Regions from separate parts of the Vogesella facilis genome, predicted to be linked through region 3. Evidence: riboswitches for the same ligand, from Rfam matches in the RefSeq annotation. Region 3 holds a riboswitch; each other region holds the start of a gene.
The links. A riboswitch is a leader RNA that binds a small molecule or an ion and turns the genes downstream of it on or off. The one in region 3 is predicted to bind glycine.

Region 1 (3,953 bases), on a different contig from region 3:
GCGCAAGTCAGTCAGATCCACCAGCTCATCGTGAAAAAACAGTTGCAGGCTCAGCCCGGGGTTGGCCGCCAGCAGCGGCGCCAGCGCCTCGCCCAGCACACCGCCGGCAAAGCCGCTGGGCGCGGAGATGCGCAGCTCGCCGCTGGGCGCCTCGCGCATGGCGGTCAGCTGGCTTTCCGCCTGCCGTGCCGCCGCCAGCATCTGCGCGCAGCCCTGGTAGAACAGGCTGCCGGCCTCGGTCAGGCTGAGTTTGCGGGTGGTGCGATGCAGCAGAGTCACGCCGTGCTGCCGCTCCAGCCGCCGCACGTGCTGGCTCACCGCCGACGGTGTCATCTCCAGCGCGCGCGCCGCGCCGTTCATCGAGCCCTGCTCGATCACCGTGGCAAACACCGCCATGCTGCGCAGTTCATCCATTTATGTAGCCCTGCTTCACAATGAATGAAAAATAGCATGGATTATCAAGCAGGGCGCCGTTTACTACCATGTACTCATGTTCCATCCCCCGTGAAGGAGTTCAGCATGAAGATTGCCCTTATCGGCGCCAGCGGCTTTGTCGGCAGCGCCATCCAGCAGGAAGCCCTGGCCCGCGGCCATCAAGTCAGCGCCATTGTCAGCCGCCCTGAGCGCATTAGCGCTGCGGCCAACCTTGCCGTGCTGGCGGCCAATGCCTATGACGCCGACAGCATCGCCGCAGCCGTGGCCGGCCACGACGTGGTGATCAGCGCCTTCAACCCCGGCTGGGACAAGGCCGACATCCGCCAGCTGTTCCTGCAGGGCCATGCCGCCATCGTGGCCGGGGTCAAGGCCGCCGGCGTGGCGCGCTTCATCGAGGTGGGCGGCGCCGGCAGCCTGTACGTGGCGCCCGGTCTGCAACTGATCGACACCCCGCACTTTCCCGCCGAATACAAGGAAGGCGCCGAAGGCGCGCGCCAGGCGCTGCTGCAGCTGCAGGACGAGCAGCAGCTGGACTGGGCCTTCGTGTCGCCGCCCGCGCTGCTGGCGCCGGGCGAGCGCAGCGGCCAGTACCGGCTGGGCGGCGACCAGCTGCTGATGGCCGGCGACGCCCCGGCCGGCATCAGCGTGGCCGATCTGGCGGTGGCCATCGTCGACGAGGCCGAAACGCCGCAGCATCACCGCCGCCGCTTTACCGCCGCCAGCGTCTGACGCGACGCAGCATCCCCCGCCCCGCCGGTACCGCAAACGCCCGGCGGGGCGTTTTGCGTCTGCAGCCACACAACTTGCTGCAGCTGCACATCGAATACTGTCCGACATGCGTTGACAGCCTCGGCCAGCTTCTCTAGATTGCGCCAAGCCACGCGGCCGATTGCAAGGTTGGCCGCCACCAGCGCAGGAGAGACTGCCCGGACAAGCGTCCAGCGGCAGCGCCGAAGGGGAATCGCCCCAGAAACTCTCAGGCAAAAGAACTGCACTGGTCAGGCACTCTGGAGAGTAGGCCCGCAACCGCGCGGCCTCGCCGAAGGCAGCATGGCCAGTGCACACTGCGCCGCAATCTCTCAGGCAAAGGGACAGAGGGGGCATCGTCCGGTGATACCGGGCGGACGCCCATCCATCTGTCTGCCGCATCCAGCAGACCGTCCGCCCGTCACCGCCCGTTTTATTCAAGGCGCGGTGCGGCCAACCTTTTGCCGCCTGCGCCGGCGACCAGGAGATACGCGATGTTTACCCAGGATATGCAGATTGCCGGTTTCGACGACGCCCTGTGGGCCGCCATGCAGGCCGAAGACCAACGCCAGCAGGACCACATCGAGCTGATCGCCTCCGAGAACTACACCAGCCCGCGCGTGATGCAGGCCCAGGGCAGCCAGCTCACCAACAAATATGCAGAGGGCTACCCCGGCAAGCGCTACTACGGCGGCTGCGAACACGTGGACGTGGTGGAGCAACTGGCCATCGACCGCGCCAAGCAGCTGTTCGGCGCCGACTACGCCAACGTGCAGCCGCATTCCGGCAGCCAGGCCAATGCTGCGGTGTACATGGCGCTCTTGGAGCCGCACGACACCGTGCTCGGCATGAGCCTGGCCCACGGCGGCCACCTCACCCACGGCGCCAAGGTCAACTTCTCCGGCAAGATCTACCACGCGGTGCAGTACGGCCTGAACCCGGAAACCGGCGAGATCGACTACGACGAAGTGCAGCGCATGGCCAACGAATACCAGCCGAAGATGATCGTGGCCGGCTTCTCCGCCTACTCGCTGATCGTCGACTGGAAACGCATGAGCGAGATCGCCGACAGCATCGGCGCCTATTTGTTCGTGGACATGGCCCATGTGGCCGGCCTGGTGGCGGCCGGGCTGTACCCGAACCCGATTCCGCACGCCCACGTGGTGACCACCACCACCCACAAGACCCTGCGCGGCCCGCGTGGCGGCCTGATCCTGGCGGCGGCCAACCCGGAGCTGGAGAAGAAGCTGAACTCGGTGGTATTCCCCGGCATCCAGGGCGGCCCGCTGATGCACGTGATCGCCGCCAAGGCAGTGGCATTCCAGGAAGCGCTGCAGCCGGAGTTCGTCGACTACCAGAAGCAGGTGCTGGCCAACGCCCGCGCCATGGTGAAGGTGTTCCAGGACCGCGGCTACAGCATCGTGTCCGGCAAGACCGACGACCACCTGTTCCTGCTGAGCCTGATCGACAAGGGCCTCACCGGCAAGGCGGCCGATGCCGCGCTGGGCGCCGCCCACATCACAGTGAACAAGAACGCGGTGCCGAACGATCCGCAAAGCCCGTTCGTGACCAGCGGCATCCGCATCGGCACCCCGGCCATCACCAGCCGTGGCTTCAAGGAGACCGAAGCGCGCCAGGTGGCGCACTGGGTGTGCGACATTCTGGACGACATCGACAACCCGGAAGTGGGCGCACGCGTAAAACGCCAGGTAGCGGAGCTTTGCGCCGCGTATCCGGTCTATCGTTAAACAAGCCATAACATGCTGCGGCCAACCCTGGCCGTGGTGCGTTATCCAATACCACGGGGCCACCCCCTGTAAACCGGGCGCCGCCAACCCACGGCGGCGCCACAACCAGACAAGAGAAGCAGCATGGCTATCAGTGTTTTCGACCTGTTCAAGATCGGCATCGGCCCGTCCAGCTCCCATACCGTCGGCCCGATGCGCGCCGCGCGCCAGTTCATCGCCCGGCTGGAAAAGGATGGCCAGCTGAGCGCCACCGCGCGCGTGAAATCGGAAATGTTCGGCTCGCTGGGCGCCACCGGCAAAGGCCACGGCACCGATACCGCGGTGCTGCTGGGCCTGGCCGGCGAACAGCCGGACCTGGTCGATACCGACGCCGTGCCGCAGATACTGGCCACCATTCGCGCCGACAAGGCCATCACCCTGCTCGGCCAGCAGCGCATCGCCTTCAACGAGGCGGAAGACCTGCTGCTATATAAGCGCAAGGCACTGCCCTACCACCCCAACGGCATGATCTTCGAAGCCTTCGACGCCGATGGCAACAGCCTGTCCAAGCGTGCCTACTACTCGGTGGGCGGCGGTTTCGTGGTGGACGAGGCGGCCATCGATGCCGGCTTCGTGCCGCCGGGCGTTACCGAGCTGAAGCACCCGTTCAAGACCGGCGCCGAGCTGCTGGCGCTGTGCCAGCGCCACGGCAAGAGCATCAGCCAGATCATGCTGGAAAACGAGCTGGCCTGGCGCAGCGAGGACGAGGTACGCGCCGGCCTGCTGCAGATCTGGCAGGTAATGCAGGGCTGCGTACAGCGCGGCTGCGCCCACGAAGGCATCCTGCCCGGCGGCATGAAGGTGAAGCGCCGCGCCGCCGACCTGTACCGCAAGCTCACCGATGCGCCGGAAGCCGCGCTGCGTGACCCGCTGACGGTGATGGACTGGGTCAACCTGTACGCACTGGCGGTGAACGAGGAAAACGCCGGCGGCGGCCGCGTGGTGACCGCGCCGACCAACGGCGCGGCTGGCATCATCCCGGCG
Region 2 (3,953 bases), on a different contig from region 3:
GCTCCGGCGTGGCGCCCATCACCTCGGCCAGGCCGCCGGCCGCCATCGAGCAGGCGGAGCCGACCTCGCCCTGGCAGCCGACCTCGGCGCCGGAGATCGAGGCGTTGAGCTTGAACAGGATGCCGATGGCGCCGGCGGTGAGCAGGAAGCGCACCACGCCGTCGTCGTTGGCACCGGGCACGAAGCGCGCGTAGTAGTGCAGCACCGCCGGAATGATGCCGGCCGCGCCGTTGGTGGGCGCGGTCACCACGCGGCCGCCGCCGGCGTTCTCTTCGTTCACCGCCAGCGCGTACAGGTTCACCCAGTCCATCACTGTCAGCGGGTCGCGCAGGCTGGCTTCCGGCGCATCGGTGAGCTTGCGGTACAGGTCGGCGGCGCGGCGCTTCACCTTCATGCCGCCCGGCAGGATGCCTTCGTGGGCACAGCCGCGCTGCACGCAGCCCTGCATTACCTGCCAGATGCGCAGCAGGCCGGCGCGCACTTCCTCCTCGCTGCGCCAGGCCAGCTCGTTCTCCAGCATGATCTGGCTGATGCTCTTGCCGTGGCGCTGGCACAGTGCCAGCAGTTCGGCACCGCTGCTGAACGGATGGCGCAGCTCCTCGCTGCCCGGCGGGGTGAAGCCGGCTTCCACCGCCGCCTCGTCCACCACGAAACCGCCGCCCACCGAGTAGTAGGCGCGCTTGTCCAGCGTCTCGCCCTGAGCGTTGCGCGCCTCGAAAGTCATGCCGTTGGGGTGAAAGGGCAGCGTCTTGCGCTTGTGCAGCACCAGGTGCTCGCCCTCGGCAAAGGCGATTTCGTAGCTGCCCAGCAGCCGCAGCCGCTTGCTGTCACGAATCGCCGCCACCATGCCCGGCACCGCGTCGGTGTCCACTTCATCTGGCAGCTCGCCCTGCAAGCCAAGCAGCACCGCGATGTCGGAGCCGTGGCCCTTGCCGGTGGCGCCCAGCGAGCCGAACAGCTCGCAGCGCACGCTGGCCACCGCCGGCAGCAGGCCGTCTTTTTCCAGACGGGCGACAAACTGCCGCGCGGCGCGCATCGGGCCGACGGTGTGCGAGCTGGACGGGCCGATGCCGATCTTGAACAGATCAAACACGCTGAGGGCCATGATCAGCTCCCGTTGGCGGCGCGGTATACCGGGAACGCGGCGCACAGCTCGGCCACCTGGCGTTTCACCCGCTCGCTGACTGCCGGGTTGTCGATATCGTCGAGGATGTCGCACACCCAGTGCGCCACCTGGCGGGCTTCGGTTTCCTTGAAACCGCGGCTGGTGATGGCCGGGGTGCCGATGCGGATGCCGCTGGTCACGAACGGGCTTTGCGGGTCGTTCGGCACTGCGTTCTTGTTCACGGTGATGTGGGCGGCGCCCAGCGCGGCGTCGGCCGCCTTGCCGGTCAGGCCCTTGTCGATCAGGCTTAGCAGGAACAGGTGGTCGTCGGTCTTGCCGGACACGATGCTGTAGCCGCGCTCCTGGAACACCGCCACCATGGCGCGAGCGTTGGTCAGCACCTGTTTTTGATAGTCGACGAACTCCGGCTGCAGCGCCTCCTGGAACGCCACCGCCTTGGCGGCGATCACGTGCATCAGCGGGCCGCCCTGGATGCCGGGGAACACCACCGAATTCAGTTTCTTCTCCAGCTCCGGGTTGGCTGCAGCCAGAATCAGGCCGCCGCGCGGGCCGCGCAGGGTCTTGTGGGTGGTGGTGGTCACCACGTGGGCGTGCGGAATCGGGTTCGGGTACAGCCCGGCCGCCACCAGGCCGGCCACGTGCGCCATGTCCACGAACAGGTAGGCGCCGATGCTGTCGGCGATCTCGCGCATGCGTTTCCAGTCGACGATCAGCGAGTAGGCGGAGAAACCGGCCACGATCATCTTCGGCTGGTATTCATTGGCCATGCGCTGCACTTCGTCGTAGTCGATCTCGCCGGTTTCCGGGTTCAGGCCGTACTGCACCGCGTGGTAGATCTTGCCGGAGAAATTGACCTTGGCGCCGTGGGTGAGGTGGCCACCGTGGGCCAGGCTCATGCCGAGCACGGTGTCGTGCGGCTCCAGCAGCGCCATGTAGACGGCGGCGTTGGCCTGGCTGCCGGAGTGCGGCTGCACGTTGGCGTAGTCGGCGCCGAACAGCTGCTTGGCGCGATCGATGGCCAGCTGCTCCACTACGTCCACATGTTCGCAGCCGCCGTAGTAGCGCTTGCCGGGGTAGCCCTCGGCATACTTGTTGGTGAGCTGGCTGCCCTGGGCCTGCATCACGCGCGGGCTGGTGTAGTTCTCGGAGGCGATCAGCTCAATGTGGTCCTGCTGGCGTTGGTCTTCGGCCTGCATGGCGGCCCACAGGGCGTCGTCGAAGCCGGCAATCTGCATATCCTGGGTAAACATGGCGCTCTCCAAACGGGTGGGCTGCGGCCAACGTTGGCCGCAAGCCCGATAAACGGGGTGGGTGGTCGCTGGCGACCGTGTTTGCCCCCTCTGTCCGTGTGCCTGAGAGATTGGGCGCGTGGTGCTGCTGACGCGCCGTGCTGCCTTCGGCGAGATGCGCGGGCGCGCATCTGCTCTCCAGAGAGCCTGGGCAGGACAGTTCTTTTGCCTGAGAGTTTTCGGGGCGATTCCCCTTCGGCGCCGCCGCTGGGTGCGTACCCGGGCGATCTCTCCTGTCTGCCTGACATGGCTGTCAGTCAATCTAGAGAGCACCCGGAAGGGCGTCAATGCATGCCGGCGGTGGCTTTTTTACCGCCCGGCAGCGCGGTGGCGGCGTGGCGCGCAGCGGCGGCGAAAAGCACACTATTTGCGTCGGTCATGGCATGAAAGCGGTCGGCTATGGCAATGCGGCGGCGGCGGCCGGCAGCATGGGTGGCCGATTCTAATATTTTGATTTTTATGAGAAATGCGGCTTTTTTGCGACAGTTTGCCTGGCCGGCGGGAGGCGGGCGCTGGCGATGGTGTGGCGGCGAGGTGTTTTCGTTATCGACTGTAATGGATTCGTAAAGATACATTTATATGATCAGTATCGAACATTGATGTCGCAATCTTGATGTTGCATTGCACAAGATGGCGCTACAATTCCGGCATAGTTTGATGACTGAAAACATATTGGAAGCTGAAATGAAATACATTATCTCTAGCCTGCTGGCACTGCTGCGTAACAACAACACTCAACTGGAAGCCGGTCTGCGCGTGAATTACGCCCCGCATGGCTATGTGAAGAAGTTCGACGGCACCGTGGTGGCCTACGACAAGGCGCGCGGCGTGCTGGTGGCCTGGCCGCGTGGTGGCAGCGACTGGCTGTCGAAGGAAGATCTGGCAGTCATCTGCTGAAATATTCGGATATGAAAAAACGGCTCGCAACTGGCGGGCCGTTTTTTTTGTCCTGCCGATGGCGCCAATAAAAAAAGCGCACCACACGGTGCGCCAGAAGGGAGGCCATACCTCAGACGAATCAGCGTACGGTCGCTGGTTTGGGCGGGTACCACAGCAGGGCGGCCTGCGGGTCGCGCGCAGCGGCCTCGGCCAGTTTGACCGGCTGCTGGCCGGCAACAAAGTAGGCGGCCTGCGAGCGCGCCAGCGGTGCACGACCGCGGATGCGGTCGGCGATCTTCTCCGCCAGCATGATGGTGGGGGCGTTGAGGTTGCCGGTGGTGACCTGCGGCATGATCGACGCATCCACCACGCGCAGGCCGGCCAGGCCATGCACGCGGCCTTCGCCATCCACCACCGCCATCGGGTCGCTGGCGTCGCCCATCTTGCAGGTACAGGACGGGTGCAGCGCGGTCTCGGCGTGCTCGCGCACGAAGGCGTCGATCTCGGCATCGCTCTTGATCATCATGCCGGGCTTGATCTCCTTGCCGCGGAACTCGTCCATCGCCTGCTGGGCGATGATCTCGCGGGTGATGCGCACCCCGGCGCGGAACTCCTGCCAGTCGATGTCGTGCGCCATGTAGTTGAAGCGCAGGATCGGA
Region 3 (3,953 bases):
GTTTCGCTCCCAGCCCCACCGGCCTGCTGCATGCCGGCTCGCTGACCACGGCGGTCGGCAGTTACCTCGAGGCCCGCAGCCGCGGCGGACAATGGTTGCTGCGCATGGAAGACCTGGATCCGCCGCGCGAAATGCCGGGGGCTGCGGCCAACATCCTGTGCACGCTGCAGGCGTTCGGCTTCGAGTGGGACGGCGAAGTGGTGTACCAGAGCCAGCGCCACGCACTGTACCGCGCGGCGCTGGCGCAGCTGATCGCCCAGGGCGATGCCTACGGCTGCGGCTGCACGCGCAAGGAAATCGCGGAACATGGCCAACGTGGTGTCGACGGCATGGTCTACCCCGGCAGCTGCCGCCACGGCGTGGCGCCGGGGCGCACGCCGCGCGCCTGGCGGCTGCGGGTGCCGGACGCCGTGCTGGGCTTCGACGATCGCCTGCAAGGCCACTACGCGCAGCAATTGCAGCGCGACATCGGCGACTTCGTGCTGCTGCGCGCCGACGGCTTCTGGGCCTACCAGCTGGCGGTGGTGGTGGACGACATCGAGCAGGGCATCAGCGACATCGTGCGCGGCGCCGATCTGCTGGTGTCTACGCCGCGTCAGCTGTGGCTGCGGCAATGCCTGGGCGGCGCGGCGGTCAGCCACTGCCACCTGCCGCTGATGGTGAATGCCGCCGGCGAGAAACTCTCCAAGCAGACGCTGGCGCCGGCGATTACCCCGGCGCTGGCGGCGCAGGAACTGCGGCTGGCGCTGCTGCGCCTCGGCCACGCCGCGCCGGCCGAGGCGGGTAGCCTGGCCGAGCTGTGGCAGTGGGCGCACGGCCAGTGGTCGCTGTCGCGGGTGCCGGCCGGGCCGGTGACCATTACCTGAGTTGTTGCGCTACCAGCCACCGCGTCAGCCGTGGCTGGCACGCTAAGCGGTTGGCCGCAAAGCGAAATATCACGCCCGGCAGGCAAGGACTTGCCGCAAGTGCCTGAAAAATGGACAAAACCCGACTTGCCAAGCCGGCGGGGGGCGACGATAATCGCCGCATTCCGCAGGAGAGTGCAGCCGCAGGGCTGCCGCCGAAGGCGCAAGTGCACCCGCAATCGCTCAGGCAAAAGGACTGCAAGAATCGGATCGCAAGGTCCGTAGAATCTGGAGAGCGGCGCATATCGCGCCCACCGAAGGGGCTAACGGCGCAATGCCGGAAAATCTCAGGTGCAGGGACAGAGGGGTGTGAGCTAGCGGAAAAACTCACTCCGAGGACTTGCCCATGACGGCCCCGAAACGTACCCCCCTGTTTGATGCGCACATCGCCGCCAATGCAAAGATGGTCGACTTTGCCGGCTGGGAAATGCCCATCCATTACGGCTCGCAGCTGAAAGAACATGAAGTCGTGCGTAGTGACGCCGGCATGTTCGATGTGTCCCACATGACCGTGGTGGACATCACCGGCAGCGACGCCAAAGGCTGGCTGCAAAAGCTGATCGCCAACGACGTGTCCAAACTGGGCTTCGAAGGCAAGGCACTGTACTCCGGCATGCTCAACGAGCAAGGCGGCGTGGTGGACGACCTGATCGTGTACCTGGCGGCCAACGGTTACCGCATGGTGATCAACGCCGGTACCACCGAAAAAGACCTGGCATGGATGGACAAGCAGTCCGCCGGTTTCGACGTGGCACTGAACGTGCGCCGCGACCTGGCCATGCTGGCGGTGCAAGGTCCGCAAGCCATCGCCAAAGTCTGTGCGGTTAAGCCGGACTGGGCCGAAGCCATCCAGGGCCTGAAAGTGTTCCAGGGGCTGCCGTTCGGCGACTGGTTCGTCGCCCGCACCGGCTACACCGGTGAAGACGGCCTGGAAATCATGATTCCCGCTGCCGAAGCCATCACCTTCTTCAACCAGCTGCAAGCTGCCGGCGTAGCGCCGATCGGCCTGGGTGCCCGCGACACCCTGCGCCTGGAAGCCGGCATGAACCTGTACGGCCACGACATGGACGAAACCGTGTCGCCGCTGGAAGCCGGCATGGGCTGGACCATCGCCTGGAACCCGGAAGAGCGCGACTTCATCGGCCGCCAGGCACTGCAGGCGCAGAAGGCCGCCGGCGTGGCCATGAAGCAGGTCGGCCTGGTGCTGGAAGGCCGCGGCGTGCTGCGCGAAGGCCTGAAAGTGGTGGTGGACGGTGCCGAAGGCATCATCACCAGCGGCACCTTCTCGCCGACGCTGAAGCATTCCATCGCCATCGCCCGCGTACCGGCCGCCACCGGCGCCACCGCCCTGGTGGACCTGCGCGGCACGCTGACCGAAGTGCGCGTGGTGAAAATGCCGTTCGTGCGCAATGGCAAGAAAGTTTTTGAATAAGCTGGTGTATAACGACGAGGCGAGAGCGTCGCCCGGTAATACCCAACCAAGATCCAAACTATCTGCATCAGGAGAAACCCCATGAGCAACATCCCCGCCGAACTGAAATACGTTTCCAGCCATGAATGGCTGCGCCTGGAAGCCGACGGCTCCGTTACCGTTGGCATTACCGAGCACGCGCAGGAGCTGCTGGGTGACATCGTATTCGTGGAACTGCCGGCCGTTGGCAGCAACCTGGCCGATGGCGAACAGGCTGGCGTGGTGGAATCGGTGAAAGCCGCTTCCGACGTATATGCACCGATCGCCGGCGAAATCCTGGCGGTGAACGGCGACCTGGAAGCCACCCCGGACCTGGCCAACAGCGAGCCGTACGGCGCTGGCTGGTTCTTCAAGATCAAGCCGGCCAACGCTGCCGATCTGGATGGCCTGATGGACGCCGCTGCCTACGCAGCCGAAGTCGGCGCCTGATCCAATGGCCCTGCCGTCGCAAGACGGCGGGGTTTTTGTTTTTTAGCCATGGCAACACACGCAAACACACGCAACCGGGCGCGGCAGCGCCAAGGTTGGCCGCAGTGGCGCGGCCGGTATTTTTCCGTGTGTTGCCGTGGCCAGTGAAATACGGAATCGAAGACATGACGCTCTCGCAACTCTTCAATCATCAAGAATTCATCGAACGCCACATCGGCCCGTGCGAGGCCGAGAAGGCCGAGATGCTGGCCTACGTAGGCGCTGCCTCGCTGGAAGACCTGGTGGCGCAGACCGTGCCGGCCAATATCCGCTTCAACCGTGCGCTGGACATCCCGCCGGCACAGCGCGAAGCCGACGCCCTGGCCGACCTCAAGGCCGTGGCCAGCAAGAACGTGGTGAACAAATCCTTCATCGGCCTGGGTTACTACCCGGTGCTGACCCCGGGCGTGATCCTGCGCAACGTGCTGGAAAACCCGGGCTGGTACACCGCCTACACCCCGTACCAGGCTGAAATCGCCCAGGGCCGCCTGGAAGCGCTGCTGAACTTCCAGCAGATGATCATCGACCTGACCGGCCTGGAAGTGGCCAACGCCTCGCTGCTGGACGAAGCCACTGCTGCCGCCGAAGCCATGGCCATGGCGCGCCGCGTATCCAAGTCCAAATCCAACCAGTTCTTCGTGGACAGCCGCGTGCTGCCGCAGACCCTGGACGTGATGCAGACCCGCGCCGAATACTTCGGCTTCGAGCTGGTACAGGGCCACCCGGAAGAAGCCGGCAACGGCGACTACTTCGGCGTGCTGTTCCAGTACCCGGGCGCATCCGGCGAGCTGCTGGACCTCACCCCGTACATCGCCGCCGCCAAGGCCAAGGGCGCGCTGGCGGTGGTTGCTGCCGACGTGATGGCACTGGTGGCGCTGAAGTCGCCGGCCGATATGGGCGCCGACGTCGCCGTAGGCAATACCCAGCGCTTCGGCGTGCCGATGGGCTTTGGTGGCCCGCACGCCGCCTTCTTCGCGTTCAAGGACGAGATGAAGCGCTCGGCACCGGGCCGCATCATCGGCGTGTCGGTGGATGCCAAGGGCAAGACCGCGCTGCGCATGGCGCTGCAGACCCGCGAGCAGCACATCCGCCGCGAGAAAGCCAACTCC

Region 1: it holds a riboswitch for glycine, as region 3 does, so the genes downstream of both, glyA (serine hydroxymethyltransferase) here and gcvT (glycine cleavage system aminomethyltransferase GcvT) in region 3, are expected to answer to the same signal.
Region 2: it holds a riboswitch for glycine, as region 3 does, so the genes downstream of both, glyA (serine hydroxymethyltransferase) here and gcvT (glycine cleavage system aminomethyltransferase GcvT) in region 3, are expected to answer to the same signal.

The regions. Positions count from the first base shown of each region.
Region 1 covers NZ_JBHRXN010000026.1:6,276-10,228, reverse strand. The annotation lists gene ACFOLG_RS09035 (LysR family transcriptional regulator) at 1-414, opposite strand, end outside; gene ACFOLG_RS09030 (NAD(P)-dependent oxidoreductase) at 520-1,164, shown strand; glycine riboswitch at 1,339-1,437, shown strand; glycine riboswitch at 1,439-1,534, shown strand; gene glyA (serine hydroxymethyltransferase) at 1,677-2,930, shown strand; gene ACFOLG_RS09020 (L-serine ammonia-lyase) at 3,054-3,953, shown strand, end outside.
Region 2 covers NZ_JBHRXN010000009.1:23,895-27,847, forward strand. The annotation lists gene ACFOLG_RS02960 (L-serine ammonia-lyase) at 1-1,105, opposite strand, end outside; gene glyA (serine hydroxymethyltransferase) at 1,108-2,376, opposite strand; glycine riboswitch at 2,463-2,561, opposite strand; glycine riboswitch at 2,563-2,661, opposite strand; gene ACFOLG_RS02970 (hypothetical protein) at 2,700-2,990, opposite strand; gene ACFOLG_RS02975 (hypothetical protein) at 3,100-3,312, shown strand; gene betA (choline dehydrogenase) at 3,434-3,953, opposite strand, start outside.
Region 3 covers NZ_JBHRXN010000036.1:446,772-450,724, reverse strand. The annotation lists gene gluQRS (tRNA glutamyl-Q(34) synthetase GluQRS) at 1-866, shown strand, start outside; glycine riboswitch at 1,024-1,114, shown strand; glycine riboswitch at 1,124-1,218, shown strand; gene gcvT (glycine cleavage system aminomethyltransferase GcvT) at 1,252-2,337, shown strand; gene gcvH (glycine cleavage system protein GcvH) at 2,419-2,805, shown strand; gene gcvP (aminomethyl-transferring glycine dehydrogenase) at 2,970-3,953, shown strand, end outside.